2 regions of the Ruegeria meonggei genome follow, and region 1 is predicted to be linked to the other one. Evidence: riboswitches for the same ligand, from Rfam matches in the RefSeq annotation. Region 1 holds a riboswitch; the other holds the start of a gene.

Region 1 (14,134 bases):
TGTTTTCTGCAATCCAGTCCGGGATTGGGTTGCCCGGCCGCCCAAGGTTGGTAGTTTGCGCAACAACTGAGAACTTATCAGGGGCGTGCTCTTCCCAACCAACAGACCATAAGCTTTACGCGCCTACAACTTTTGAATGTAATGAGCGCGCTCGCAACACACAGGTGCTCTATTGTGTTGGTCATCGACTGGATCGTACTTCGAAAGCTGCGATGAGTTCCGACAAAACCCATTGCTCTGCTCTGCCGCGCGCCTCAAGCGCAACTGCTGCGGATTTGTCTTCCAACATACCCTTGACGATTAGCGCACATGCAAGCGATAGCCGTTCGGTTTCCTCGTTCGAAAGCCTCTCCAAGGGAGGCACTTCGCGCCTATCCTCAATGGTGTCCCGAAGGTAAAAGTACAGCATTCTGTCTTCGATAGCCGCAGCCGTTAAATTGCCTACCCGCATACGCGCCATCACGTCGCTTAGTTCGCCCTTGACAGCGCCTAACATGACTTCTTGCCTCTGATAGGCTGAGTTACTCAATATACTGAGGCAAATATCTTCGTCACCGCTACCGAAAGTGCCATCGCCGACCAACTGGTCTAATCCACTTTGGGTTCTCTCAATACCTGATTGCAAAAGGTCTTCCGCTTGGCCTGTTGTTGGTACTGTACACGACAATCCCAAGTACAACGCTAGCGTCGGTACCAGACTTCTCTTTCTCACGACTATTTTGAACTTTCGTGCACGTTTTGTAATTTGTTAGGCTCAGCCGCTTCAATGGCATGAAGTATGTGCTTTAAGAGCTTTTGGTCTAGGTTCATCAGAAAATTCCGACGAATTTTTGCGCGTGCCTATCTATTATCGTTTTCGGATGCACTTACCCCGTACCCCTTCACACTTTTCACGGGTATTCCGTGTCTTCTTAGACCTACCTATTTCAAGTGGCCAGCCCTGCTTTGCACACATTGATGCAGTATCCAAAGTACAACTTTGATACCTTGGGGCCAATGTGTAAGAACACACACACTATCCATCGAAACAGGCAGCACTATGAAGTACTTATCTAAGATCGCAGCAATTTGCTCACTTACAACGCTCATAGCATGTGGGGGAACGATGCAGGGAGTTGTGCGTGGCGAGGGTACCCGTGTTCAATTCCAATATGAGCAAGGTATGGATCGCGACTACTATGAAACAACCCTTGATGGTGAACACTTCAAGGGGCAGGCCGTTTACGCAAATGCAAGCAGCGGTACAGGGGTCGGCTTTGCCAATGGGACAACAGTCCCCGTCTTCACGTCAACAACAACGGGCAACCTCGTCGCTGTGATGTTTGGAGACAAGGGCTCAACTATGCGATGCGATATGAACTACGCGGACAGTTCTGGCTTTACGTCTATGGGCGGCGTGGGAGTATGCCAGCATAGCGATGGCCGCGTGATTGATGTTATGTGGTAAAGTTTACCGGAATGCCGGGATTGAGGGTTGGCTATTGACAACATTCGCACTGACTTGCACGTTTTGCGACACAAAGTGAGACACACAAGCCAACCCTCACCCCGATAAACTGGGCAATTCAATGGCTTAGAAAAATGGTAGCGGGTCCGGTACTCGCCTCCATTTCCTCCCAAATCACGGACTTGGCTCTGTGGTGGTCGGGAAAGACACAAAGTGGGGCACGGAATTTTGTACATTTGCTGGCCTGCCCCTCTCTTTGATGAGCAAAAGCGGGCTAAAACAGGAAAAGCTCTGTGTAGGTGGATACCTCCGCCTGAGGCGCTTTCAGGAATACTGGTTCAGACCACGAACGAGCTGAGGTGAGCATGCCAGAAAGTGCTATCCAGCGCGAAACAAAGCTCGTCGGCAACTCTTAACGAAAAGACAAATAGTCGCTGCCGATGGACAACTGAAGGAAACACGGTGGTTTCCGATGAACCTCGCTTCAAAATTTACTTGAAAACACTGTGTGGCTGGCAACAAATGCCGCTGGTTGACCTTTGCTGGTCGCTTTTCTGACCTCGCAGAAATCTACCCATCTCTCATGCTTGACAAGCCCCCTACCCGTGCCGCATGTCCCTTGCGTTGGTGTCCATCTTGCGATGGATGAAAAGGGAATGCGTCAGCGGGACAACCGTCAAACGCAGCCGCCCCCGCGACCGTGACCGGAGAGGGTGCCCAAAGCCACTGGCCTGACAGGCCGGGAAGGCGGGACATCTGCCAGAGGACCGCCTCTGACATCCGCAAGCCGGGAGACCTGCCAACACCCGAAGATGAAACCGGACGGGGTGTTCCGGTGTCGGGTCCATGTGCAAACGCGTGGCCCGCATGAAACCCCGTCCCCCACAAAGAGGAATTGGGGGGATGAGAGACATGACCGAGACCACACCAGTTGAATTGCTGGTCTGCACCACGTGTCGTCGCGGACTGCCTGTCGAGGACGACGCGCAGCGACCCGGCGCCTTGCTGCACAAAGCACTGGAACAAGCGAACCTGCCCGATGGCGTGACCCTGAAGCCGGTCGAGTGCCTTTCGAATTGCGATCAGGGTTGTTCCATCGTCCTGCGCGGTGGGCCAACACGCTGGACCTTTGTCTACGAAAACCTGACCGAAACCGAGCACGTCGAAACGATTGTCGATGGTGCAACCAAATACTTGGCTGCCGAAGACGGTTTGGTGAAATGGCGCGAGCGCCCTGAACATTTCCGCAAAAACTGTGCGGCCCGTATTCCCCCGATTGGAGCCCTGAAATGAGTACTCTTGAGAAACTTCCCGTCACCGTGATCACCGGTTTTCTGGGCGCAGGAAAAACCACACTTGTCCGCCACCTGATGCAAAACCCAAAGGGCAAGCGGCTGGCCATTGTGGTTAATGAGTTCGGTGACGTTGGGGTCGATGGCGACATCCTGAAATCCTGTGCCATCCCCGACTGCCCGGCGGAAAACATCATGGAGCTGGCCAATGGCTGTATCTGCTGCACCGTGGCTGATGACTTCATCCCTACCATCGAGGCGCTGATGGCACTGGAGCCGCGCCCCGATCACATCCTGATCGAAACCTCGGGTCTTGCCTTGCCCAAACCATTGCTGAAAGCGTTTGACTGGCCTGATATCCGCTCAAAAATCACTGTTGATGGCGTGATCGCGCTGGCCGATGCCGAAGCAGTCGCCGCTGGCCGCTTTGCACCCAATGTCGCGGCAGTTGACGCCCAGCGCCTGGCCGACGATTCGATCGACCATGAAACGCCTTTGTCCGAGGTGTTCGAGGATCAAATCTCTTGCGCTGACATCATTCTGCTGACCAAGCCCGATCTGGCCGGTCCAGAGGGTGTGGCGAAGGCCAAAGCGATCATTGCGGCAGAGGCTCCGCGCTCCCTGCCCGTGGTCGAAGTCGCCGAAGGCGCAGTGGACGTACGTGTGGTTCTGGGGCTGGAATCCGCTGCCGAAGATGACATGGACGCACGTCCCAGCCATCACGACGGCCATCACGATCACGAGCATGATGATTTCGAAAGCATCATTGTCGAATTGCCGGAACAGGTTGATCCAGCCGAGCTGGTCGCCCGGATCGAACGTCTGGCCAATGAGTTGAACATCCTGCGGGTCAAAGGCTATGCCGCCATTCAGGGCAAGCCGATGCGCCTGTTGGTGCAGGCCGTTGGTGCCCGTGTGCGTCATCAGTACGACCGCCCGTGGGAAGCGGGTGAAGAGCGCCGTTCGCGGCTGGTTGTCATTGCCGAACATGACGACATCAAAGAGGCCGCAATCCGCGATATCCTCGTGGGTGTAGCAGAGGCCGCCGAATAGAAATGCACGTCGTCTTCCGCGAAAGCCACGGGTTAGAAGAGACCGAGACCCCAACCGATCTGGGCCAGAGCCCAGCGGAACTGGTGGTGTTGTCGTTCTCGGACAGCGACCTAGGCGCTTTCGCGGCAGGCTGGCATCGCGGTGGTGGGTCCGAGGGACGGATGCCGACGATGCGGCTGGCCAATCTGACCGCGCTGAAACATCCGCTGTCCGTCGACACCTATGTCGAACAGACGCTGGAGGGCGCCAAAGGCATCCTGATCCGTCTGATCGGCGGCGTGCCCTACTGGGCTTACGGGTTGCAGCAGGCGCTGGCGCTGGCGCAGAGCAAAGGCATCGCCTTGGCTGTCCTGCCCGCCGACGGGCGTGAAGACACACGGCTGGACGAGTATTCCACCCTGCCCGTCTCGACCCTGCGGCGTCTGGCGCATTTGTGTGACACCGGCGGCGAAGTAGCAGCTCAGGCTGCTCTGGCACAGATGGCTCTGGGGGCTGGGCTTTATGCCGGACCGGTCATGGGGGCCAAAACAATCCCCGAATGCGGTGCATGGTGCCCGGATCGTGGGGTCATCCCGGTCGACAAAGCCTTTACCGGAGACGCGAAACGCATTGTTGTGACGTTCTACCGGGCCTACCTGACTTCGGCGGATACCGCGCCAATCGCAGCGCTGATCCACAGCTTGCGTACCCGTGGGTTTGACGCGGTCGGGGTATTCGCGCCTTCGCTGAAAGCGCCTAACGCCGCTGCGTGGCTGCGCGAACAAATCGTCGCGCTGGCCCCTTCGGCGATCATCAACGCCACCTCGTTCTCGGGCAAAGGCGCGTCGGGCACCTCTCCTCTGGACGCCGCCAATGTCCCTGTGTTCCAGGTCGCGCTATCCACGGCACGCCGTAAGGCCTGGGCCGAGGCGGAACGGGGCCTGTCCCCTGCCGATCTCGCCATGCACGTGGTGCTGCCCGAAGTGGACGGGAGGATTTCGGCGGGTATCGCCTCGTTCAAAGAACCGGGCAAACGCGACCCATATCTGGAGTATTCCCGCTTTGCCCACCGGGCCGAGCAGGAACGGATCGAGGCGATCATCGACCGGGTAAGCGGCTGGCTGAACCTGAAAAACAAGCCAAAGGCAGATCAGATCCCGGCGCTGATCTTATCCACATATCCGGGCAAGAATTGGCAAATGGCCCATGCGGTCGGCCTGGATGCGCTGGCGTCAGCCGAGGCGATGCTGTCCGATCTGCAAACCGAAGGCTATAAGACCGCGCCCGCCGAACCAATAACTGACACGCTGCTGGGCGCCCGGCTAACCTGGCCCCTAAAGGACTATCTGTCGGCGCTGGCAGACGTTCCGGAATCCCTGCGCGCAGATCTGCAAACCGTCTGGGGCAGGCCCGAGAACGACCCAGCCTTCGCGGGTGGCGCGTTTCACTTCACTGCCCTGCGGCGTGGCAAGGCGTTGGTGGCGCTGCAACCCGAACGCGGTACGCCGGAACTGCGGGAAGACGAATATCACAACTTGTCGCGCACCCCGCGCCACGGCTATGTCGCGTTTTACCTGTGGCTGCGTCAGGGTCTGGGTGCGGACGCTTTGATCCACATCGGGGCGCACGGCACGCTGGAATGGCTGCCCGGAAAATCGGTCGCCCTGTCCCAGGAATGCTGGCCCGAGGTGTTGATCCGCGATCTTCCGGTGATCTACCCCTTTATCGTCAACGATCCAGGCGAAGCCGCGCAGGCCAAGCGCCGGATCGGGGCGGTCACATTGGGACATATCCCGCCCCCTATGAAAGAAAGCGGCACACCGGATCGGATGGTACGGTTGGAATCGTTGCTGGACGAGTTTTCCAATGCGGACGGGTTGGATCCCAAACGGCGCGACCGCCTGCAATCCGATATCCGGGATGAGGCGCAGGCCATCGGGCTGGAAAATGATCTGGGTCTGGATCAGGCCACCTGCAGCGCCGAGGCGATCACACGTATCGACCGTTTTGTCTGTGACATCAAAGAGAGCCAGTTCGGCGATGGGCTGCATATCTTCGGCCGCGCGCCCAAAGTGACGGGCAATTTCGACGCCGCCCCCTCTGCCCATGCCGAACGCAGCGCCCTGATCGACGCGTTGGCGGGCAAACGGATTGAGGCTGGCCCCTCAGGTTCCCCCTATCGCGGGCGGTCGGATGTGCTGCCGACGGGGCGGAACCTCTACACCACCGATCCACGTTCGGTCCCGACCCGCGCCGCCTATACCCAAGGTGTGAAACTGGCCGAAGAACTGGTCCGGCGTCACCTGCAGGAAGAAGGCGATTACCCCAAGGGGCTGATTGTCGATCTCTGGGGCTCGGCCACCATGCGCACCGCAGGCGAGGAATTCGCCATGGCGCTGCACCTGCTGGGTGTCAAACCAGTCTGGGACAAAGGGTCCGAGCGGGTTTCTGGCATCGAAGTGCTGCCCATCACCGACCTCAGCCGCCCGCGTCTGGATGTGACCCTGCGCGTCTCGGGCCTGTTCCGCGACGTGTTCCCGACGCTGTCGGCGCTTTACGGTCAGGCGGTACGGGCGCTGTCGGCGCGGGATGAGGCCCAGGATTGGAACCCCTACGCGGGTCAGGCCCCTGCGGCTCGGGTCTTTGGCCCTGCACCCGGCAGCTATGGTCTGAACATGACCCACCTCTCGGAAACCTACACCGATGAAGCCCGCACGCAGGCCGGAGAAGCATGGCTGGAGGCCAGCTCTTTCGCATTAGAGGGTGAGCATATAGCGCAGGACCGGGACGGCATCACCCGGCGTGTCGCCAATGCCGACAGCTTTGTTCACCTGCAGGACCTGACCGAAACCGACCTGCTGCTGGCCAATGACTACGCCACGCATGAGGCTGGTTTTGCAGCCGCCAAGAAGGTTACCGGCGGCACCGTCCAGCTGTATCATCTAGACAATACCAACGCGGAGAACCCGCGCGCGCGCACCCTGCCCGAAGAGATCAGCCGCGTTATTCACGCGCGGGCCACCAACCCCGGCTGGATTGCGGGCATGCAGCGGCACGGGTTTCGCGGGGCCGCAGAAATTGCCGCGACGCTGGATCATATGGCGAGCTTCGCGCATTTGTCCGGCACCGTCGCGCCGCATCTGTTCGACCTGTACCACGACGCGACGCTGGGCGATCCGCAGGTCGACGCCTTTCTGCAAGAGAGCAACCCGCAAGCGCATCAGGCCATGCAGGACCGCTTTCGCGCGCTATTGGAGGCGGGGCTGTGGACCACGCGCCGGAACTCAATCCGGGCCGATCTGGAGGGGTTGAGATGAGCGCGCCTTTGGCCAAGCCAATCGTTCAGGGATGGTGCCCCGGCGCCCACCGTCCGATGATGTCGGGCGATGGGCTGGTTGTTCGTGTAAGGCCGCGACTGGCGCGACTTGAGGTCAGTCAGGCTTTGGGGCTTTGCGATCTGGCCCAACGGTTTGGCAATGGTACCATCGATCTGACCAACCGGGCCAATCTTCAATTGCGCGGGGTCAAAGAAGCTGATCATCAGACACTCTTGACGGAACTGGCCGCCCTGAACCTGCTGGACGCCGACCCGGGCATCGAAGTGCGGCGTAACATTCTGGTCTCTCCACTGTATCAAGCGGGCGATCTGACTGCGCGTTTGACGCAGCACCTGATCGACCGACTGGCAGAGTTACCCACCCTGCCCGCCAAGTTTGGTTTTGCCATAGACACAGGCCCAAAACGCCTGTTGGCAAAGGATTCGGCGGATGTCCGGCTGGAAGTCAGAGCCGACAGGCTAATTTTGCGCGCCGATGGGGCGGACACCGGGCGGCACGTGACCGAGGGTGATGCCATCGACGAGCTGATCATGCTGGCACGTTGGTTTGCCGACAGATACACTCCTAAATCGCGCCGCATGGCGCGGGTGGTTGCCCTTGGGGATCTACCGCTAAAGTGGCAAGGTGTCGCACTGAGTGCAATTGGCAGCCCGCTGCAACCCGGGCCCTGCGATCTTGGCACGCTTTATGGCGCGGCCTTCGGACAATTACCTGCACACCAGCTTCGTGACCTGATTGAGAGCGGTAACGCCGTTGCCCTGCGCGTCACCCCATGGCGGTTGATCCTGCTGGAAGGCGGGGCGGCGATACCTGCCCCGGGTTTTGTCACAGATAGCACCGACCCGCTGATGACCACCGACGCCTGCCCCGGGGCGCCGCTCTGCCCGCAGGCGCAAGTTGAAACCCGCGACATCGCCCGCACTTTGGCCCGACGCGTTTCCGGCAGCCTGCATGTGTCAGGGTGTTCCAAGGGATGTGCCCGGATGCGCGCTGCAGATTTCACTTTGGTTGGCAATGACGGGCGGTTTGATCTTGTCAAACATGGCTGCGCAGGGGATGAGCCCTGCCAGCGCAGCCTGACCCTCGAAACACTTATGACCATGGACCTGACCTGATGCCTTATGAATATGAAACCGATGGCGCGGCGATTTACAAACAGAGCTTTGCCACCATCCGGTCCGAGGCCGATTTGACCCGCTTCGACCCCGATGAGGAGCAGGTCGCCGTCCGGATGATCCACGCCGCAGGAATGGTTGGGCTGGAAGAGTTCGTGCATTTCTCACCCGGATTTGTCGCCGCGGCGCGTACCGCATTGGAAAATGGCGCGCCGATCCTGTGTGACGCGCGCATGGTCAGCGAAGGCGTGACCCGGTTTCGCCTGCCCGCCGATAACGAGGTGATCTGCCCGCTACATGACGAACGTGTGCGCCCGCTGGCCGCGAAGATGGGCAATACCCGGTCCGCTGCCGCGCTGGAACTGTGGCGTCCACATCTGGAGGGCGCGCTGGTCGCCATCGGCAACGCGCCAACTGCACTGTTCCATTTGTTGAATATGCTGGAAAACCCTGACTGCCCGCGCCCTGCTGCCATCCTCGGCTGCCCGGTGGGTTTTGTCGGCGCGGTCGAATCCAAGGACGCGCTATGGCAGGCGCAGCCGGTGCCATCGTGCATCGTAAAGGGCCGTCTGGGCGGCAGCGCCATCACGGTCGCCGCTGTCAACGCCATTGCGAGCCGCGCGGAATGAGCCCCGGTACAATATACGGCGTGGGCCTCGGCCCCGGCGACCCGGACCTGATGAGTGTTCGGGCAGATCGCCTGTTGCGCAATGCCCGCCATGTCGCCTTTTTCCGCAAGCCGGGACGCAGCGGTCAAGCGCGCAAGATCGTCAATGGCATGATCCCCGAAGGTGCCATTGAGTTCCCGATGGAATACCCCGTGACCACGGAAATTCCATTGACCGATCCGCGTTACAATGAGCTGCTCTCGGCGTTTTACGAAGACTGTGCTGCGCATTTGAGAACCTTGTCCGAACAAGGCGAGGACATTGTGGTTTTGTGCGAAGGTGACCCGTTCTTCTACGGGTCTTTTATGCACCTTTACAGTCGGTTGCGCGGAAAATCTGATGTCGAAGTGGTTCCCGCGATCACCGGCATGTCCGGTGCCTGGACCGCGACCGGAGACCCGATCACCTGGGGCGACGACGTGTTGACTGTGCTGGTCGGCACGCTGCCCGAGGACGATCTGTCGCGACGCATGGCGCAAACAGATGCGCTGGTGGTGATGAAAATCGGACGCAATATCGACAAGGTAAAGCGGGCGCTGAAAACCGCTGGTCTCTTTGACCGGGCATGGATCGTGGAATTCGCCCAGATGCCAAACCAGACGGTAACGAAACTGTCCGAGGCCTGTGAGAAAGTGACCCCTTATTTCTCGATCATCATCGTGCACGGTCAGGGCCGACGACCATGAGCGGCTGGGTCAAAATCGCGGGGCTGGGCCCTGGCAGTGAGGAACTTGTGACATCGCAGGTCTCAGCAGTCTTGGCCGAGGCAACGGATGTGGTCGGCTATATCCCTTACGTTGCGCGTGTGGCGGAACGCCCCGGTCTGACCCTGCATGCCAGCGACAACCGGGTTGAGATTGACCGCTCGCAACATGCGCTGCAAATGGCGGCCGAAGGCAAACGTGTGGTCGTGGTCTCTTCGGGTGATCCGGGCGTCTTTGCCATGGCAGCTGCGGTGTTTGAGGCGTTGGAAAACGGCCCCCCGGAATGGCGCGACATCCCCATCGACGTGCTGCCGGGCATTACGGCAATGCTGGCGGCTTCGGCGCGCGCGGGGGCGCCATTGGGACATGATTTCTGTGCCATCAACCTCAGCGACAATCTCAAACCTTGGTCTTTGATCGAAAAACGTCTGCGTCTGGCGGCGCAGGGGGATTTCGCCATGGCATTCTACAATCCACGGTCAAAGTCCCGTCCGGAAGGCTTTGTAAAAACGCTGGAAATCCTGCGTGAGGAATGCGAACCCGAACGCCTGATCCTGTTCGCCCGCGCCGTATCACGCCCGGATGAGGCGATCCGGATATCCACATTGGCCGAGGCAACGCCGGACATGGCCGACATGCAAACGGTGGTCATCGTGGGATCATCCCTGACCCGCGTGATCGAGCGCAATGCGGCCCCGATAGTCTACACTCCGAGGTTCACCGAAGCCGGGGATCAAGGATGAGTCAGCCAGTCCAAAACTTGCGTCACGCCCGAAAATTCAACCCGCTTTGGCAGGGTCGGACGGTCAATCATCAGCACCGGCACGCCCAGTGCCCGCGCCGCGTCAAGCTTGGCCCGTGCGCCGGTGCCGCCTGCGTTTTTGGACACGACCAATTGGGTCTCATGGCGCATTATCAGTGCCAGATCCTCTTCAACTGTGAACGGCCCGCGCGACACAACCACATCGCAATTCGGCAGCGGCAGCATGTCCGGCTCATCCACCAACCGCAGCAAGTAGTGGTGCTGGGGTTGGGCCGCGAAATCCTCCAGATGCATCCGACCGACGGCCAGAAAAACACGCTGCGCCGGACCCGACAGCGCGGCAACAGCGGCGGCGGTGTCGGATGCGTGCTGCCAGCGATCGCCGTCCTGTGCGGCCCATTCCGGGCGGGTCAGCGCGGCCAACGGCACGCCTGTCTCGGCACATGCCGCGACCGCATTGCCGCTCATCTGCGCGGCAAAAGGATGGGTGGCATCAACGACATGAGTAACCGCGGAATCGGACAGATAGCGCGCAAGCCCGGCAGCCCCACCAAATCCACCGACACGCACCTGCACCGGTTGCGGGCGCGGGTTTTCCACCCGTCCCGCATAGGAATAGGTCGCCGGGATACCCAGCTGGGCCACAGCTTTGGCCAGTGCGTTGGCTTCGGTCGTACCGCCAAGGATCAGGAGGTTGGTCATGTCTGATGCTCCGTGGCTGACCGTTCTGGGCTTGGGCGAAGATGGACTGGATGGCCTGCCGCCCGCAAGTCGTCAAGTGCTTGAGCGCGCCGAGATCATTATGGGCCCGCCGCGGCACCTATCTCTGATCCCCGACAGCACCGGACAGCGGATCGAATGGCCTGTGCCTTTTGCCGATGGCCTGCCCATTCTGACCGGATTTCGTGGCCGTCCGACTGTGGTTTTGGCTTCGGGTGATCCATTCTGGTTCGGCGCGGGGTCGGTGATCGCACGCAATTTCGATGCCGGGGAATGGGCCGCCCTGCCCGGCCAATCCACCTTTTCGCTAGCCGCCGCGCGGCTGGGTTGGCCGCTGGAGGCCACCCAGACCTTTGGCCTGCACGCGGCCCCGCTGACACGGCTGCGTCCGCATCTGGCCCCCGGGCTGCGCGCAATCTTGCTGCTGCGCAACGGCGCGGCGGTGGCCGAGCTGGCGACTTACCTGACCGAAACCGGCTTTGCTGACACCCGCCTGCATGTGATGGAGGCGCTTGGCGGTGCCCGTGAACGGTCGCGCAATGTGTCGCTGACCGAGGCGTTGCTGGGCGGCTTCGACCACCCGGTCTGCGTCGGGCTTGAGGTCGCAGGCCACGGCGCCGCGTTCCCCAAGGCCTCGGGTAAACCGGATGAGATTTTTGAGACCGACGGCCAGATCACCAAACGTCCAGTTCGTGCATTAACCCTGTCAGCGCTGGCCCCGCAACGGGATGAGCACTTGTGGGATATCGGGGGCGGAACCGGATCCATCAGCATCGAATGGCTGATGTGCGATCCGACCTTGACCGCCACCTCAATCGAGCCCCGCGCCGACCGGGCCGAGCGTATTCGCCGCAACGCGGATATGCTGGGTCAGGATCGGCTGAACGTGGTGCATGGCACGGCCCCCGATGCGTTGACCGGCCTGGCTCTGCCCGATGTGGTTTTCATCGGCGGCGGGCTAAGCACTGCGTTGCTGGAATGGCTGCAAACTTCCCTGCCAGCGGGCACACGTCTGATCGCCAACGCGGTGACTTTGGAGAGCGAAGCCTTGCTGGCGCACTGGCACGACACGCTTGGCGGAGAGCTGCTGCGCATTGAACTGGCGCAGGCCTCGGCCCTTGGCCCAAGGCGCGGCTGGAAATCCGCCTATCCCGTAGTGCAGTGGAGCGTGACACTATGATCATCGTCGCGGGCCTGGGATTATCGTCAGCGGCAACCGTTGACAGCCTGCGTATGGCCTTTGAGCGCGCCAGTACCGACAAGCGGGTCGACGCGATAGCGACCGTCGCCGACAAAGAAGGCCACGCCGCCCTTGCGGCATTCGTCCAGACCATCGCCTTACCCTTACATTTCGTCGCCCCCGCCGATCTGGCGGGGCAACGCACCCTCACCTGCTCGGCCCGCAGCCGCGCCACTTATGGCACCGGCAGCGTGGCTGAGGCATCCGCTCTTGCCGCCGCCGGTGCTCTGGGTGGTCCGGGTGCGCGGCTGACTTCACCCAGACACATCTCGGACGACCGTCTTGCCACTTGCGCCGTCGCCATCGGAGGACAAACATGACCGTTCACTTCATCGGCGCCGGACCGGGTGCCGCCGACCTTCTGACCTTGCGCGGGCGCGATATCATCGCGTCTTGTCCCGTGTGCCTCTATGCTGGATCGCTGGTGCCTGAAGAAATTCTGAGCCACTGCCCCGAGGGCGCAAAGATCGTCAACACCGCACCAATGGACCTGAACCAGATCATGGCCGAGATCGACGCTGCACATCAGGCCGGTCAGGACGTGGCGCGGCTGCATTCCGGTGACCTGTCCGTCTGGTCGGCCATGGGTGAACAGATCCGACGACTGAAAGAGATGGGGATTCCTGTCAGTGTTACACCAGGCGTGCCGTCCTTTGCGGCCGCCGCTGCCGCATTGGGCACGGAACTGACCTTACCGGGACTGGCCCAATCGGTGGTTCTGACCAGAACGCCGGGGCGCGCGTCCTCGATGCCCGAGGGCGAAACGTTGAAAAACTTCGCGCGCACCGGCGCGACCCTCGCCATCCACCTGTCGATCGGCAATTTGGACACGGTCATCGCCGATCTGGCCCCCGCCTATGGCGCGGATTGCCCTGTGGCCGTTGTCTACCGGGCCAGCTGGCCGGACGAGCGGATCATCCGCGCCACTTTGAATACCCTGAAGGACGCGCTGGACGAGAGCATCTCGCGCACTGCTCTGATCTTGGTCGGCCCGGCGCTGGCCGGAGAAGGGTTCGACGAAAGCTGTTTGTATTCCAAAGATTACGACCGCCGCTATCGCCCGCAAAGCGCAGATAGCCCGTGGTCAAGTTGGAGCCCAGAGAATGAATGACGCGATGACCAACCCTCCGGGCGTGCTGATATCCGCGCCCTCTTCGGGCACCGGTAAAACCACCGTCATGCTAGGCCTGCTGCGCGCGCTGGCCGAAGACGGGCTGACTGTACAACCGTTCAAGAGCGGCCCTGACTACATCGATCCGGCCTTTCACCGGGCTGCGGCTGGGCGGGCTTCGTTCAATCTGGACAGCTGGGCGATGGGCGACCCGCTGCTGAGTGCGATTTCCGCTCAGGCGGATGGGGCCGATATTGTGGTCGCCGAGGGCTCAATGGGTCTGTTTGATGGCGTCGCCAAACCCGGGGAACTGGGCCATGGCTCCAGCGCTGAAACCGCGCAGCGCATGGGTTGGCCTGTGGTGCTGGTGCTGGATGTGGGTGGCCAGGCACAATCTGCGGCAGCCACGGCGCTGGGGTTTCGGATGTACAATCCGGACTTGCCATTTGCGGGCGTGATCCTGAACCGCTGCGCCAGCCCTCGGCATGAGAGGTTGACACGGCTGGGCATGGAACGTGCAGGTATGCCGGTGCTGGGTGTGCTGCCACGTCGTGGTGATCTGACTTTGCCCGAGCGGCATCTGGGCCTGATCCAGGCGGTCGAGCACCCCGATCTGGAAAGTGCGATTGTCGGTTATGCAGCCTTTCTGCGGGAACACGTGGATTTGGAGGCAATCAAAAAGGCGGCTTCCTCAGGCCCCAGTG
Region 2 (16,526 bases), 2.1 Mb from region 1:
TGGTTTTGCCGGCCCCCAGAAAGCCCGAAATGATGGTGACTGGAGTCCGGTTGTCCATCTCAGATCACCACCGGGTAGAAATCCGGAACGTCCGAGGTGACCCGGCACGCCTGTAGACTGTCTTTGGCCCAGCCGTTGGGATCATGCACCACCGCGCCATCCAGCATGGTCATTTGCACTTGGGTTTTGTGAAGCTGGCCTTTGGGATCAATTTCCAGCAGGTTCTGATCCAGCACGATCAAATCTGCCGTTTTTCCTGCAGTGATCGAACCGGATTGATCCTCGATCCCCATGGAATAGGCCCCGTTGATGGTGAGCATCTCGATCGCTTCAACGATGGTAACCGGATCGCCCAACTGGCCGTCCATCTCGCCCCAGGGATTCTGGCGGGTTACCAACGCCTCGAACCCGATCCAGGGGTCGATGCTGCTGACGGGCCAATCTGTGCCCATGACCGCCACGCCGCTATGATCCAGCACGCCGCGCACGTTGTAAGCCTTGTGCAGCTTGTCGCCATAGGCCGAACGGGCCCCGATGGTAAAGTTCGACGGATACCACCCCACCGGTGAGAATTCGGCGATCACGTCTAGCTCTTTGAACCGCTGCAGGTTGGCGTCGTGCAGAATGGTGCTGTGGGCACATTGGTGACGCATGCCCGGCCCGTTGCGGCGGCGGCATTCTTCGACTGCATCCAGAAAGATGTCCGACGCGCCGTCGCCAGTGCAATGGGCCACCACGCGGATGCGCTTGCGGTCCAACTCGGCCACCATATCACAGATATGCTCGGGCGTCAGGTTGAGAGAGCCGCGCCACTCTTTCTCATTTGGCCAGGGAGACAGGAAATACGAGGTTTTGGGCTCGGCGGTGCCGTCAAAGTGGAACTTGACCGCATTGGCGTTCAGCCTTTTAGACCGGTAATAGTGACGCTCGCCCGACAGCAACTCCCAACGGCGTGCAACCGGAAAGATGTCATCTTGCCAGCTGATCGCGGCTTCAACCCGCAGGGGCAGCTCGCCGCTGATGTCAATTGCCCGCAGCGCATCGAGGCGATTTTCGCAGACATGTAGGTATTTGGTCGCCACCACGCCACGGGCGGATTGGAACCGCGCCCCTTCGCGATAGGCGCGCAGCAGCGCATGCTGCGGCGGGGGCGGCATCGCGGCCATGATCATGGCATAGGCACCATCGACCAGAATGCCGTTGGGCTCTCGGGTCAGTGGATCGCGGACGATATAGCCATTGTTGGGATCATGCGTCTCGGCGGTGACACCGGCCAGTTCCAGCGCCCTGGAGTTGGCCATGCAACTGCCCCACATCCGATCCATGATCGCAACCGGACGGCCGGGGATAAAGCTGTCCAGCCAGTCGCGGCATGGCTCAATCCCGGCCTTACGGAACGTGTAGTGGACAAAATGCTTGCCAAAGATCCAGCCGCCATTTGCGACATCCGCTGGATGCGCATCCGCATAGGAAAGGATCGCTTGTTTGACCTGCTCAGGCTCCGGCGTTTCCCACCCGACATCCAGATAGTCCGAGTATCGCGGCCCCAGCGCCAGATCGGGATGGGTGTGCATGTCGTAGAGGCCGGGCATGGCAAAAGCGCCGCCCAGATCCCTGACATAGGTCTCTGGCCCGATCAGCGGCTGGACGTCTTCCTTAGAGCCAACCGCCAGGAACCGGCCGTCCTTGACCGCGACCGCCTCGGCCCAGGGCTGATCGACGTCAACGGTGTAAATCCGGCCGTTGGTGAATACCAGATCCGCCCCCAGATCACGCCGGGGACTGTTGGTTGAGATATATTGGGCGGACCGCGTCACTTGGCCTGCCCGTCGGACTCGCTGTTGGACCAGCGGGTCTGGCGACGTTCGCCCTGCCGACGCGCCCGCGCTTCGGCCAACAGGCAAAGCATCTCGAAGGCGGTGCCCGCAGCCAGGCAGGCGGACATGCCCGTCGGGTCGTAAACCGGGCTGAGTTCAACCAGATCGGCACCCACGACGTTCACATCGTAAAGACCGCGAATGATATCGCGCATCTGTTCGCCGGTCAGGCCAAACGGCTCGGGCAATGTGGTGCCGGGCATGATGGAACAGTCGAACGCATCGGTATCAATCGACAGGTACACCCGGTCGCTGCCAACCACGCGGCGGGCTTCCTCCAGCGCGTATTCCACGCCCTTTGATTGCATCTCTTCGGCCAGCATCACCCGCATGCCGGCTTGTGCGCCAAACTCGGCGCGAGGCACTCCACGCCCGCGCAGGCCGATCTGAATGGTCTTCTCCGGGTCGATAAACCCTTCGACCGTAGCGACCTGGAACAGGGTTGCATCCGACACGCGCACGCCCTGAAAGTTGGTGGCCGTGTCCGCATGGGCGTCGATATGCACCAGCGCCAGCGGGTCCTCGCCATTGTTGCTGAGCGCCCGCAGAATGCCATAGGTACAGGTGTGTTCGCCGCCAATGCTGAGAGGGGTCACATCCTTTGCCATCAACTGGTCGTACAGCGCGGTGATGTCATCCAGACAGGCATCCAGACTGTAGGGATTGGTCGAAAACTCCAAATCCCCCCAATCGGCAATGCGACACAGGTCAAAAGGGCATGTGCGGGTGAAATGGTTGACCATATTGCGGTCGAGCGACCAATACCGAACGGCCTCGGGCCCCTTGCGTGTGCCGGGGCGCGGGTTGGGCACACCCAGATCCAGCGGCAAGCCGATCATGGCCAGATCCAGCGCATCCAGATCCTTGCTGTGGGGCGCGCGGAACATGCCCAGCGTGTTGAAGTTGTTCGAGATCATCTCAACCCCTTCGGCCACTGCGCGCCGCAGGAAGGGGCCGAAATCCGGATCCTTCAGGTCAAAGAGATCGCGGTTCGCCAAAGCGACATAGCGGTCCAAACGGTTTTGGGAAAGGCGCGGCATGTTTGCTCCTGCTCACAGTTCTGGCAAGTTGGCGCACAAACTGAGCTAGAGTTTTTTAATCGTCAAATGAAAGGTTTTCGGCTATATCCGCAAAATAAATTCAACTAACTGGTTTTAAGGGTAGGAACCGGGCCGAACACGGGAAAGCACAATGGGCCGCAAAGCAGCTGATAGCCAATGGAAACGCTACCCGTCTATGACCGCATTGCGGATGTTGGATGCGATTGCAAAACTGGGCAACATGCAGGCGGCTTCGGGCGCGCTGAATGTCACGCCCAGTGCGGTCTCGCATCAACTGCGTCACCTGGAAGAGATGCTTGGCGTCAAGCTGGTCCACCGGGCTGGGCGGCGGACCGAACTGACCTCGGCGGGCAATCGATATCTGCATGAGGTGCGCAAAGCGCTTGAATTGATTGAGGCTGCAGCGCATCCGCCGGATGCCGAGCCGCGTGGGAACCTGCGCATCAATTGCCCTTCGGGGTTTGGAACCTACTGGTTGGCCCGCGAGATTGGTGAATTCTCGGCCCTGTATCCCAACATCACACTTGAGATCACCAGTGACAGCGGACAGGTTGATGTGCTTACGAAACAAGCGGATTTGGCTATCCAATATGGGGATGGCGCATGGCCCGGGCTAGCGGTTCAGCACCTGTCAACGCCGCGAACCTTCCCGGTCTGCAGTCCGAAACTGATCGAGCGTCTGGGCCAGATACGCAGCCCCGATGACCTGAAAAATGCCCCTCTGCTGCATCACAACACCACCAGCGATTGGGTGATTTGGCTGGCGGCCGCAACCCAAAACACTATTGAAGTGCAGCGAGGCACAACCTTTTCGGATATGACCCAGCTGATATCGGCCACCATGGCGGGCAGCGGTGTGGCCATCAGCGATTCCTTATTGGCGGAGCAGGCGCTGGACGACGGCAAGTTGATCCGCCTGTTCGAAACCGAGGTACCCGCGCAGCAGGCGTATTATCTGGTCGCCGAGAAAGACCGGCTGGAACGGGGTGTCACCCGCATAGCGGCTGAGTGGTTGACCCGGAAGTTCCATGAATATGCCGCGCCCGATCCGCTTTGACGGCCCGTGACCTTAAAATGTGGGCGGAGTGCAGGCGCTGACGATCACGCAGGGTACAGGACCGACCTGACGAAACCGGTGCGGCTTGCGGCTATCGAACAGGTAGGCATCACCCGCCCCCAGGATTTTGCGTTCGTTGCCAACGCTGATCTCGATCCGCCCGGACACCACCACTCCGCCTTCCTCGCCATCATGTTCGTACTTCTGTGCTCCGGTATCGGCATTGAGGCCGTAGGTCTCATGCAGAATTTGCAGGGAACGCCCCAACAGATTGCCCCCGACCTGCTTGAGCGACAGCTTGCCCTTGCCGATCTCTTGCAATTCTTCGGCAGCAAAGAACACTTTACGATCCAGGTCGGGCTCAAACGCAAAAAACTCTGACAATCCGATAGGAATACCATCCAGCACGCGCTTCAGCGCCCCGACTGACGGGTTCATCCGACCCGATTCGATCAATGATATTGTGGAGTTCTGCACGCCGACCCTTTTGGCAAGCGCGCGCTGGGATAATCCAGCCATTTCACGCAGATAGCGCAGGCGCGGCCCCAATTCGATCTCGTCAGAAGGCGTCGTGTCAGCTGTGTTCATGGTGTTCATCATAGTGAACATTCTACGAGCGGCCTTATATTTTTCAATAAGTTATGGATCGTCACAAACAGACTTTTTGCAGCATCCAAAATCATACAGATTCCGCCCGAATTCATATTGGCCGACAGAGCTGGACAACAGGATGCACAAAATGAACAACGCAGATATCGCAATTCGCCGCGACAACACAATCGCCCGTGGTGTCGGAATGATGACGCAAATTTATGCTGATCGTGCGGAAAATGCCGAGATATGGGATGTCGAGGGCAACCGCTATATCGACTTTGCCGCCGGGATCGCCGTGGTCAATACCGGTCACCGCCATCCCAAGGTGATAGCGGCTGTTCACGAGCAACTGGGGCGTTTCACCCATACCTGCCATCAGGTTGTGCCCTACGAGAATTACATCCGCCTGGGAGAGCGCCTGAACGAAGCTGTGCCCGGTGATTTCGACAAGAAAACCGTTTTTGTCACAACCGGCGCGGAAGCTGTAGAAAACGCGATCAAAGTTGCACGCGCGGCAACCGGTCGCCAGGCTGTGATTGCCTTTGGTGGCGGGTTTCACGGCCGCACCTTCATGGGCATGGCCCTGACCGGAAAGGTCCAACCCTACAAGGCGGGCTTTGGAACGATGATGCCCGATGTCTATCATGTGCCCTTCCCGGTCGATTTGCATGATGTGTCCACCACGGACGCTATGACGGCGATCAACGGCTTGTTCAAATCCGATCTGGATCCCGCCCGCGTTGCAGCGATCATCTTTGAACCGGTGCAGGGCGAGGGCGGCTTCTACCCCGCGCCTGCAGAGCTGGTGCAGAATATCCGCGCATTGTGTGACCAGCATGGCATCGTGATGATCGCGGACGAAGTTCAAACCGGTTTTGCCCGCACGGGCAGCATGTTTGCTATGTCCCGGTATGACGTTGCCGCGGATCTGACCACTATGGCCAAAGGTCTGGCTGGCGGCCTGCCACTGGCGGCGGTGACCGGTAAGGCAGAGATCATGGATGCGGCTAATCCCGGCGGCCTTGGCGGCACTTATGGTGGAAACCCACTGGGCGTTGCAGCGGCACACGCGGTGCTGGATGTGATCGAAGAGGAAGACCTTTGCGCACGGGCAAATGAGTTGGGTTCACGTCTCAAACAGCGCTTGCAGGCGATCCGCGCCGATGTGCCGGAAATCGCAGATATCCGTGGCCCCGGTTTTATGATTGCTTGCGAATTCAACACGGCTGATGGCTCTGCGCCCAACGCGGATTTTGCAAATGCGGTGCGGGCCGAAGCGTTGACGCGCAACCTGATCCTGCTGACTTGTGGCACCTATGGCAATGTGGTCCGCTTTCTGGCGCCGATCACCGTTCAGGACGCAATCTTTGCCGAAGCCCTGGATATCCTCGAAGCCTCAATCAATGCAGTGAAAGGGGCAAAGGCATGAACCTGAAGGATAAGTCCCTGCTGGAATCCCGCGCCTTTATCAACGGCGCTTGGCGCGGGGCCGCCACTACATTTGATGTCACCAATCCGGCCACCGGTGAGGTGATCGCACAGGTGGCCGATTGCGCGGTGGAAGATGTCAAACGGGCCATTGATGCAGCCCATGCGGCGCAAAAGGCCTGGGCTGCGAAAACCGGCAAAGAGCGCGCCGCCATCCTACGCAGGTGGTTTGATCTGATGATGGCGGCACAGGATGATCTGGGTATGATCCTTTGCGCAGAAATGGGCAAGCCGCTGGCCGAAGCCAAGGGCGAGATTGTCTATGGCGCGTCCTTCATCGAATGGTTTGCAGAAGAGGCCAAGCGCGTCTACGGCGACACCATTCCGGGCCATCAGCCTGACAAGCGTATCGTTGTGCTGAAACAGCCTGTCGGCGTGGTCGGTGCAATCACGCCCTGGAATTTTCCCAATGCGATGATTGCGCGCAAGGTCGCACCGGCGCTGGCGGCTGGTTGTTCCTTTGTGGCGCGCCCGGCCGAGCTGACGCCGCTGTCTGCCCTCGCCATGGCAGTGTTGGCCGAGCGTGCTGGCATGCCCGCTGGCGTTTTCAACGTGGTGCCCAATTCGCGCGCTGCCGAAATCGGTCAAGAGATGTGTGCCAACCCGAAAGTCGCCAAGATCACTTTTACCGGTTCCACCCGCGTAGGGCAGATTCTGATGCGACAGGGGGCTGACACGATCAAAAAAATGTCGCTGGAGCTTGGAGGTAATGCTCCTTTCATCGTCTTTGACGACGCTGATCTGGATGCGGCAGTCGAAGGCGCCATGATCGCCAAATTTCGGAACAATGGCCAGACCTGCGTATGCGCCAACCGCATCTATGTGCAGGACGGTGTCTATGACGCCTTTACCGACAAATTATCCGCCGCCATCAAGGGTTTGAAGTCGGGCAATGGCATGGACAAAGGCGTGACCAGCGGCCCGCTGATCAACGAGGCTGCTGTTTCCAAAGTGCAGGAGCATCTGTCAGACGCTCTGAGCAAGGGCGCGCGCGTTATTACCGGCGGAAACAGGCTTGAAGGTACATTCTTTGAGCCTACTTTGCTGGCCGATGTGCCCGCCAGCGCCAAAGTTTCGCGCGAAGAAACCTTTGGCCCTATCGCCCCTCTGATCCGGTTCGAGACCGAAGACGAGGTGATCGCGCTGGCCAATGACACTGAGTTCGGTCTGGCGGGGTACTTCTATGCCAATGACCTGTCCCGGGTCTGGCGTGTCGCCGAGGCAATCGAGACCGGCATGGTCGGAATCAATACCGGCATGATTTCAACCGAGGTCGCACCATTTGGTGGCGTCAAGCAATCCGGGCTTGGCCGCGAAGGATCAAAGTTCGGAATGGATGATTACCTCGAGCTGAAATACCTCTGCATCGGGGGGATCAGGTGATCATGCGGACCGACCCAGCTTAAAAAGTCTGAACGCCCCTTTGGTGAAGTAGCCCGCCTTTGTTGTCAGGAATGCGGAGGATTTGGGTCGGCTATAAAGAGACCAGGGTCAGAAAAGGCGATCGTGAAATTGCAAGAGGTTGAAGGTCAGATGGGCCTGGCCGCTTCGGATTGATGCGACCAGACGGATCGGGATGAAGGGGCCTATCTGTTACCGCCGGTCGCGTTTTTCCATGCCATCAACCCGCGCCGATCAGGAACGGTATTTCCTCATACTTCGTTTCTGTATTGACGCATTCGTCTTTCTCGGGCACTCAATCTTCAGATGGTTCCCGATGGTGCGCCCAAGGGATGAAAAGGGAATACGGTGCGGTTCGCCAATTGGCGCCAAATCCGTGACTGCCCCCGCAACTGTAAGCGGCAAGCGACGCCAAACAGCCACTGGCCCCAGTGCCGGGAAGGATGGCCAAGCGACGACCCGCAAGTCAGGAGACCTGCCATCATTTGTTTAACCAACCCGGGGCGGGGCGTCCTGGAAGGAGGCATTGATGGCACGTCTGACGCGTGTTTGCACGACTGGCACCGACTGTCTGCTCTTGAACCTGATCGGGGCGGGCAATGCCAGACACATCTGACCATTTCCTTCTGATCTGTTCGACCTGCACAGGCGCGTTGACCAATGACGATCTGCGCGGTGCGCTGACAGGCAAGCTGCCCGGTGGGTTCGCCATCCGGACTGTCGCCTGCATGGCCGGCTGTGATCGGCCAACAACCGTGGGTTTCCAGGCTGTTGGCAAAGCCCAGTACTTGTTCGGCGACATACAGACCACGCAGGACATGGATGCGTTGGCCGCATTTGCGCTCCAATATAGCAACAGCGCCGATGGATGGACCAATGCCACGGACCGACCGCGCGGGCTGATGACGAAAACTCTGTCCCGAATGCCATGCCTGGGCTCAGAGGTGCCGTCATGACGGGTTCGGCGTTTTTGACAGCGCGTAATTTGGAGTATTATGCGTTGAACGGTGATGTCCTGCTGCAGGGGGTATCCTTCGGGTTGGAGGACGGGGCGATATTGGCGATTGCCGGGCCGAACGGGGCCGGAAAAACAACGCTATTGAACCTTCTGTGTGGGGCGAATGAACTGGCGCTGGGCGATGTTTTGATCAAGGGCCGCAGCCTTCGCCAGATGACCGCGAAAGAGCGTGCCCGGATGATTGCCGTTGTCAGCCAACAAGAGCTTCCGGATGGCCGTCTTCGATTGCGCGATTACGTCGCGCTGGGACAGATCCCCATCCGCGCTGACCGCGCCGCCGAGGATCACGCGCGGGACTTGGGTCGAATTCTAAAACTTACTAATCTTAGCGCCCTGGCCGACAAACGGATGGCGGTGCTTTCGGGGGGCGAACGGCAGCGCGCGCATATCGCCCGGGCTTTGGCGCAGAACCCGTCGCTTTTGTTTCTGGACGAGCCGACCAACCACCTCGACCCGGACGCCAAGGGGCGAATGCTGTCCTTGGTCGCCGATCTGGGCATCACTGTTGTAATGATCGTCCACGATCTGGTGATGATCCCCGAATTCGCCACCCATGTGGCGTTGATGAAATCCACACGGCTGACCGGATTTGGTCCCGTGTCCGAAGTGCTGACCCCCGAGCGGGTCCGCGACACATTTGGCGTCGACTACCTGTGCTTTCAGCACGACGGGCGGGTTGTCCCGGCGCTTGATATCCGAAGAACCCCTGTTTCACATTAACTGAAGGAGATTTCCCAAATGAAACACATCTGGTCCGTGGCGCTGGTCGCAGCCATGGCGACCGGTGCTGCCGCGCATGAGGTCACAGTTGACAATTGCGGCGAGCCGCTGGTGTTCGAAACTCAGCCCGAGCGGCTGGTCGTGCATGACATGAACATGACCGACATGGCCTTTGCTTTGGGCCTGCAGGACAAAATCGTCGGTCTTACCGGCATCACCGGCTGGTACAAGACCAGCCCGGAATTCGACACTCTGCGTGGTGATATTCCCGAGCTTGCGCCGAAGTACCCGACGGTCGAAAACCTTGTGGCGGTTGAAGCGGATCTGTTCTTTGCTGGCTGGTATTATGGCATGAAGCCGGGTGGCGATGTGACCCCTGATACGCTGGAACCGTTTGGCATTAAGACGATGATCCTGACGGAAAGCTGCGTTCACCTGGATAAAACCCGCCCCGAGGCCAGCATGGATTTGTTGTTCGGCGATGTCCTGCGCCTAGGTAAAGTCATGCATGTCGAGGACAAGGCAGAGGCGCTTGTAGACGGCTGGAAACAAGAACTGTCCGCAATTCAGGCGCAGACCGCCGACCTGTTCAAGCCACGGGTGTTCTTGCTGGATGGTCCGGCTGACGCGCCTTTTACGGCAGGCAAGTTTGCCATTCCCGACGCGATGATTGCCGCGGCTGGTGGTGAGAATGTCACCCATGACATGGACACAAGCTGGGGCCGTTCGTCCTGGGAGGCCATCGCGGCGGCGAACCCGGAATTCCTTGTGTTGCTGGACTACCAGACCGGAAATGGGGCAGCGGATACCTTTAAGTTCTTGCAAGAGCATCCGGTGATGTCACAAACGGATGCCGTGAAAAACGAGCGTTGGATCGGTCTGCGCTACGAAGAGCTGACCCCCGGACCTGCAAATATCAAGGCAATCGCGAAAATGGCGAATGCCATGCACCCGGACCTGAACTGATATGGGCCGATTGGGCCTGACATTCTTGCTGGGGGCGGCTGTCATCGCCGCCCTTTTGCTGGTTTCGATCGTCTACGGAACCACATCGATCCCTGTATCCGACACAGTCACCGCCATCCTGCTGGGAACAGGGCTGATCGAGGGGGACATGTCGCCCCTGCATCGGATCGTGTTCGATCTGCGCCTGCCGCGCGCGCTGTTTGCCGCGATCATCGGGGCTGGTCTAGGCATTGTCGGTGTTGTCCTGCAAACCACAACCCGCAACGATCTAGCTGATCCGTTTCTGTTTGGTCTGTCCTCGGGCGCGGCGGCGGGGGCCGTGTTTGTCATCACGGTAACCGGAGACATTCTGGGATTTTGGACACTGCCACTGGCTGCATTCTGCGGCGGCTTGGTCGCATCGGCTATCGTGCTGGCGCTGGTTCACGGATTGCGCACCAGCGCGCCGGAAAAGCTGATCCTTGCCGGTCTTGCGGTTTCTTTCCTGTTCTCTGCGATCACCAACTATCTGATCTTCGCAGGCGACAATCGCGCGGCGCATTCGGTCATTTTCTGGATGCTGGGCGGTCTGGGCCTGGCCCGGTGGGAGACATTCCCCCTTGTGTGCGCCGGGTTGCTGCTGATCCTGATCTATTCGCTGTATCGCAGCCGCTGGCTCGATGCGCTGCTGACTGGGGACCTGACGGCCTCGACCCTGGGCGTGCCGGTGCAGGGGTTGCGATTCAGCATGTTCTTTGCGGCCGCCCTTGCGACGGCGATGTTTGTGTCTGTGGCAGGCGTGATTGGTTTTGTCGGCCTGATGGTACCGCATATCGCCCGCGGGATCGCCGGGCCGTTGCATACCCAACTGTTGCCGACAGCAGCCATTGTTGGCGCGGCCTTGTTGACGGGCTCAGATATCCTCAGCCGGCTTTTGCTGGCCCCACAAGAGCTGCCCGTGGGGATCGTGACCACCTCAATAGGATCGCTGTTTGTATTCTTGCTGCTGTTTCGAACTGTGAAGCACTAAGCCGGGCAGGGTATTCTCAGTAACTCGCAGACAGTGCGATGCCTGCGCCAAGGACTTGTAATACAAAGGCGATGCCGCCAGAGTTTCCCACAATAGGGTGGAGCATTGGATGCCCCAATGCGAGCAGGGAGCAAGAGAATGTCATTAGAACTGAAAGAGATGTGCAGCGGGCTGGGGTTTCCGGAAGGCCCGGTCGCAATGGATGACGGCTCGGTGCTGTTTGTCGATATCAAAGACCAGATTCTGGCGCGCCTGTCGCCGGATGGGACCGTCAGCACCGTGGCGAAGATCGAAGGCGGACCCAACGGTGTTGCCATCGGCCCGGATGGGGCGGCGTATGTCTGCAACAACGGGGCCGTCTATAGCTTTGTGCCTTTTGGCCCTGACCATATCACCGTGCCTGCCCCCATCCGGCCGGATTACCAAGGTGGGTCCGTGCATCGTGTCGATCTGAAGACGGGCGTCGTAACCACCCTGTTTGAGGACTACCAAGGCAAGCGGCTGATCGCGCCTGATGATCTGGTGTTCGACAAGTCTGGCGGGTTCTGGTTTACCGACACCGGTATGCAAGACGAGGAATCGACCCGTTACGGCGGGCTGTATTACGCCTCTATTGATGGCAAAACCCTGATCAAGGCAGCCACGATTCCGATGCCAAACGGGGTGGGTCTGTCCCCGGACGGCAAAACTGTTTACGTCTCGGACACGGTGTATGGGCGGCTCTGGGCGATGGAGATTACGGGGCCGGGCCAGGTCAAACCCGGGCCGATTCCCGGAATGCCGGGGAATGTGGTTCAGACATTGCCCGGATATCAGTGGCTGGACAGCCTCAAGGTCGAGGAAGACGGGCGCGTCTGCGTCGGCACGCTGTTTACGGGTGGCATCACGGTGTTCAGCCTGAATGGCACCACCGAACACGTAGAAATTCCGGATATGTTCACCACCAATATGTGCTTTGGTGGCAGCGATATGCGCGATATCTGGATCACCGCGTCGAGCACCGGAAAAATCTACAAGGGGCGATGGCCACGTCCGGGGCTCAAGCTGGAGTTCTCAGCCTGACGGGTGGCTCGGCAGATCGCGTAGCAATGTCTTTATTATACAGGGCTATGCGTGACATTTTCGTTGCCATGTAAACGAGTTTTTCGGTTTCCATAGCGGCAGATACTAGCGGCGCGCGGCGCGGTGCTGTAAACCATTCTCTGACATGGCGGATGGAACAGAAAAACCTGCACAGCAGACAACGGATCTGGGGCAAAGGCGCCAGGTGTCGGTACTGTTCGCCGATATGGTTGGTTTCACGGGTATCGTTGCCGGGCTAGAGGAAGAAAAAGCCTTGGGTTTTGTGCGCATGGTCTATGACACGCTTGTTAGGGCAGCGGAAGGTCATGGGGGCACAGTCCGGGATTTTGCCGGCGACAGCATCATGGCGCTGTTTGGGATTCCCGACGCGTTGGAAGACCCGGCCTTGCGGGCCTGCCGTGCAGCTCAGTCCATCCATGCAGCGTTCCTGGCTGCCGCTGGGGAGTTTGACGCCCGTTTCGGCGTACGCCCGCAAATGCGGGTGGGGATCAGTTCGGGCACAGTTCTGATGGCCGCTGTGCAGGGCGAGGGCGGCCCGACCACTGCCGTTGGCAGCACTGTGAATTTGGCGGCGCGTCTGGAAAACCTTGCTCCCTCGGGTGGAACCCTGCTGTGCAATACAACGCGCGGCTTGGTCGAATGGGTCACCGAGCTAAGCTTTTTCGGCGAGCACCAAATCAAAGGCCTCTCCACGCCGCAAAAGCTGTGGCAACTGCATTCCATTCATGAAGATGCGGCCCGTTTTGACGCCTCGGTGGCGCAGGGGCTCAGCAGCTATGTTGGCCGCAACCAAGAACAGCGCGCGATGTCAGCGGCGCTGGAGCGGTCAAAGGCGGCGCGTTCCGTTGTTGATTTGGTGGCTGAACCGGGGCTGGGCAAAACCCGCCTTGTGTTTGAGTTTCTTCAGCAGCTGCAGGCCGAAGAAACCGCGATACTTACTGGATACTGCTTTGCGGACGGTCAGCAAATCCCGTTTCTGCCCTTCCTCGAAATTATTCGGAATTCCTTTCAGATCCACGACACCGACAACCCTCTACGGGTTCAGAAGAAGCTGGAAGTCGGGCTTGAGAAATCCGGGTTGTTTACGCTGCAGAACCTTGGGCTGATGATGAGCCTTCTAGGGATCAAACCGCCCGCGGGGTCGCTGGAGGGTCTGGACGGTGTCTTGATCGGTCTGCGCATTCGCGAGTTGCTGCGCGAGATGCTGAAGTCTAAGTGCGCCCGCGATCAGGTCGTGATGCTGATCGAAGACAGCCATTGGATCGACAGCGCCTCAGAGGACCTGCTGGGCATTCTGATTGCGGATACTGATCTTTCGAACCTACTGATCATTCAAACCCGGCGGCCGGAATATGCGCCACCTTGGCTGGAGCAAAGTGGTGTGACGACCGTCGCCCTGAAACCTCTGGATGCCTCGGACTTCGCCAGTCTGGCGCAGAACCGTCTTGATGTGACAGACCTGCCTGACGGGTTGGCGCAGCAACTGACAGAGCGCGCCGGTGGCAACCCGCTATTTGGTGAAGAGATCCTGAGTTTTTTGCTGGATCAGGGGTCTTTGCGGGTCGAAGATGGCAAAGCCCATATTGACGCAGATATCGGGGACAGCGGACTGCCTGTCACCATGCGCAGCCTGCTTGCGGCCAGAATAGACCGCCTGTCGCCCGAGGATCGCGAATTGCTTCAGGCCGCCGCCGTCATCGGCCGCCGGTTCGACCCCGGATTGTTGTCGCAACTGGTCGAGAATGCTGACGAGACCGGTACCACCCTGCAAAGGCTTCAGGCGCAGGATGTGCTGTTTCGCGAGGCGAACTCCTCTGATTACATCTTCAAACATGTCCTGCTGCGGGATTCGGTCTATCAAAGTATGGTTATGTCGCGTCGGTCCGAATTGCACCTGGCCATCGCCGAAGCCTTGGTTCAGCGCAATGCGAACCGCCTGCAAGAAGCGGCCGAGATGTTGGCCTTTCATTACGGACAAACTGACCGTCGGGATCAGGCATTCCGCTACAGCGCGATGGCTGGCGACAAAAGCCTGGGTGTTTATTCACTGGACGAAGCCAATAGGTATTTTGTCACTGCACTAGAGATGTATCAGGCCGACCCGGACTGCGCCACGAATGAACAATTTGCCGAGTTTCTCGCCAGTTTCGCGCTGTGTTCAAACATCTCTTTGCGAGTCAAAACGGTTATTGATCTGGCAGGTACAGTGCGGCCGATCTTGCAACAGGTCGGGGACAACCGGCATCATGCCCTTTTCCTGCACCATTACGTGTCCTGTCTGGTATGCAACGGCAAATACCACGAAGCCCACTGGGTGCAGCAAGAACTGACCGATATGGCCAAACGCCTAAGGGATCCTGCGTCCCGGGCCTATGCCATGGTCAACGAGCTATCCGTGTCGATCTATCATTCACCCATCGACAACGCGCGGTTTGAGGCCCGAAAAAAAGAGATCGAAGCGGCGCTGGAGCAGATCGACGATGCCTATATCCAGAATTTCTTTTTGGCGACGGTTGGGTGGAATGAGCTGACCCGCGGGCGCGTGGCCCGGGCTCATGCGACCTCGGACCAGATGATCGCCCTGGGTAAATCCAAGAACGACCCCCGCGCGCTGGGCTATGGCAAGGCGATGAAGGCGCTGATTGCGATGGTGTCTGACGACCATGAGCTGGCGCTGAAGATGGCAGAAGAGGCGCGTAAGGAATTGCAGGTCGAGTTCGAACTAGCCATCGCTGAGGCCGCCCGTGTGGGCGCCATGGTGCCGCTGGAAAAACCGGGCGCGATGGAAGTGGTTCAGGAGCATATCAAAGATTGCGAGGAAAAGGGCTGGACTCTGTTCACCTTTGGCCCGGCGACAATGCTGGGTGTGGCCTACGCCCTGAAGGGTCAGGTGGCAGAGGGGCTGCGCCAGATTGAAGACGCGATTCAGAAACGCACGGATGAAGGCACCATGGTGTCAGCCGACTGGGCGCGCCTGTTCCTGTGCGAGATGTATCTGGCTATTCTGACCGGCGAAGGTGGTGGGTCCTTTAAGGTCCTGGTCTTAAATTTCTGGTCCATCCTAATGGTCATGCTGTTTGGCGAAAAGCGTCTGAAGGCGATGATTGAACAGGTGCGCGCAAACCCTCAATTCGATGAAAAGGGGCATTACATCGCCCGCTGTGACATGATCATAGGCCTGCTGTACAAAGCGAAGAAAAAGAAAGCACAGGCCAAAGACCACCTGACCAAAGCCCGGGTGATTGTCGAAACTGCCGGACAGTCGCCGATGCTGAAACGCATCGACGCGGCGCTGGCGGATTTGGCTTAGGTCGTCAGCTCGGACAGATACTTGATCGCGGTCAGGCTGGGCAGAAAGGTATAGGCCCCACCGCGCGTGTAGATCAGGCGTGGAAACCCGTGCAAACGAATTGTGCCTCCGTCCGGCAAGGTCATGTCAAACCAGCTGGTTTCGGGTGTATTGGCCCCAAGCAACGGGTCATTGGCACCGGTAATACGCGGGTCCTGCAGGCCCAGGTTGATCCAGTCGCACATTACCGCTTCGAACTGCGCACCGATATTGGCCCCGATGAAACTGCCCAGCAGGCCGCGTTCCTCGGTATCTGGGTTTTGCGGATCGAAATCAGGTCCGTAGGACATCCCGCGCCGTACCAGACGCCGTGTATAGTTGGCGATACGCTGAACGATTGGTCCGCCGCGGGGGTTACCACGCCGCAAATGAGATCCCGCTGGGCAGCGTGATGTATGGGTATAGTCGAAATTGGTGGGCGAGACGGCATCATCGGGCCATTGGGCATTCGGTGACAGCTCGTACGGCACCCCATTGCGCCAGCGTCCACACATTTGTGCAGCCACGACCTCGCGCAGCGCGCCCCGCAAGTCGAGCCCCTTGCCGATGCGATCCAGATTGTTGGGATCGACCAGCTGATCGCGATCCGGGTGGTCCATCAGCTCATCTGCGGCCTGATCCAGATAGGCTTCGAACCCGGCGGCGTCCTGCGCCAGAATGCGGAAGGCATTGAATGACCCGTTGAACCCAAGCGAGCGGGGTGACGGAACACGGAACCAAACGCCCTCCTGCTTGGTGGGATAACCCAACAGAGCGGTGCCCAGCGGGTCGATGGGTTCTTCGACACCCTTTTGTTCCGGGTCATAGACCTGTTCAAAGCGAGGCTGCGAGATGCCGTCGACGTAGCCAAAAAACACCTTGCCTTCGGGCAAGTTGCGCCCGTTGCGGACGCCCAGAACGGTG

Evidence for each region. A riboswitch is a leader RNA that binds a small molecule or an ion and turns the genes downstream of it on or off. The one in region 1 is predicted to bind cobalamin.
Region 2: another riboswitch for cobalamin. It lies ahead of SJY13_RS11090 (DUF1636 family protein); the one in region 1 lies ahead of SJY13_RS01010 (DUF1636 family protein).

What each region holds. Positions count from the first base shown of each region.
Region 1 is NZ_JAXHBT010000001.1:192,062-206,195, reverse strand. Features, by position in the region: gene SJY13_RS01020 (hypothetical protein) at 182-496, opposite strand; gene SJY13_RS01015 (hypothetical protein) at 1,163-1,447, shown strand; cobalamin riboswitch at 2,056-2,265, shown strand; gene SJY13_RS01010 (DUF1636 family protein) at 2,360-2,740, shown strand; gene cobW (cobalamin biosynthesis protein CobW) at 2,737-3,792, shown strand; gene cobN (cobaltochelatase subunit CobN) at 3,795-7,088, shown strand; gene SJY13_RS00995 (cobalamin biosynthesis protein CobG) at 7,085-8,224, shown strand; gene SJY13_RS00990 (precorrin-8X methylmutase) at 8,224-8,853, shown strand; gene SJY13_RS00985 (precorrin-2 C(20)-methyltransferase) at 8,850-9,578, shown strand; gene cobJ (precorrin-3B C(17)-methyltransferase) at 9,575-10,339, shown strand; gene SJY13_RS00975 (cobalt-precorrin-6A reductase) at 10,330-11,061, opposite strand; gene cbiE (precorrin-6y C5,15-methyltransferase (decarboxylating) subunit CbiE) at 11,060-12,259, shown strand; gene SJY13_RS00965 (cobalamin biosynthesis protein) at 12,259-12,639, shown strand; gene cobM (precorrin-4 C(11)-methyltransferase) at 12,636-13,430, shown strand; gene SJY13_RS00955 (cobyrinate a,c-diamide synthase) at 13,423-14,134, shown strand, end outside.
Region 2 is NZ_JAXHBT010000001.1:2,266,941-2,283,466, reverse strand. Features, by position in the region: gene SJY13_RS11125 (CobW family GTP-binding protein) at 1-58, opposite strand, end outside; gene SJY13_RS11120 (amidohydrolase) at 60-1,817, opposite strand; gene SJY13_RS11115 (arginase family protein) at 1,814-2,917, opposite strand; gene SJY13_RS11110 (LysR substrate-binding domain-containing protein) at 3,069-3,995, shown strand; gene SJY13_RS11105 (cupin domain-containing protein) at 4,008-4,592, opposite strand; gene SJY13_RS11100 (4-aminobutyrate--2-oxoglutarate transaminase) at 4,735-6,018, shown strand; gene SJY13_RS11095 (NAD-dependent succinate-semialdehyde dehydrogenase) at 6,015-7,460, shown strand; cobalamin riboswitch at 7,769-7,975, shown strand; gene SJY13_RS11090 (DUF1636 family protein) at 8,078-8,434, shown strand; gene SJY13_RS11085 (ABC transporter ATP-binding protein) at 8,407-9,216, shown strand; gene SJY13_RS11080 (ABC transporter substrate-binding protein) at 9,235-10,182, shown strand; gene SJY13_RS11075 (FecCD family ABC transporter permease) at 10,184-11,191, shown strand; gene SJY13_RS11070 (SMP-30/gluconolactonase/LRE family protein) at 11,330-12,253, shown strand; gene SJY13_RS11065 (ATP-binding protein) at 12,399-15,584, shown strand; gene SJY13_RS11060 (Dyp-type peroxidase) at 15,581-16,526, opposite strand, start outside.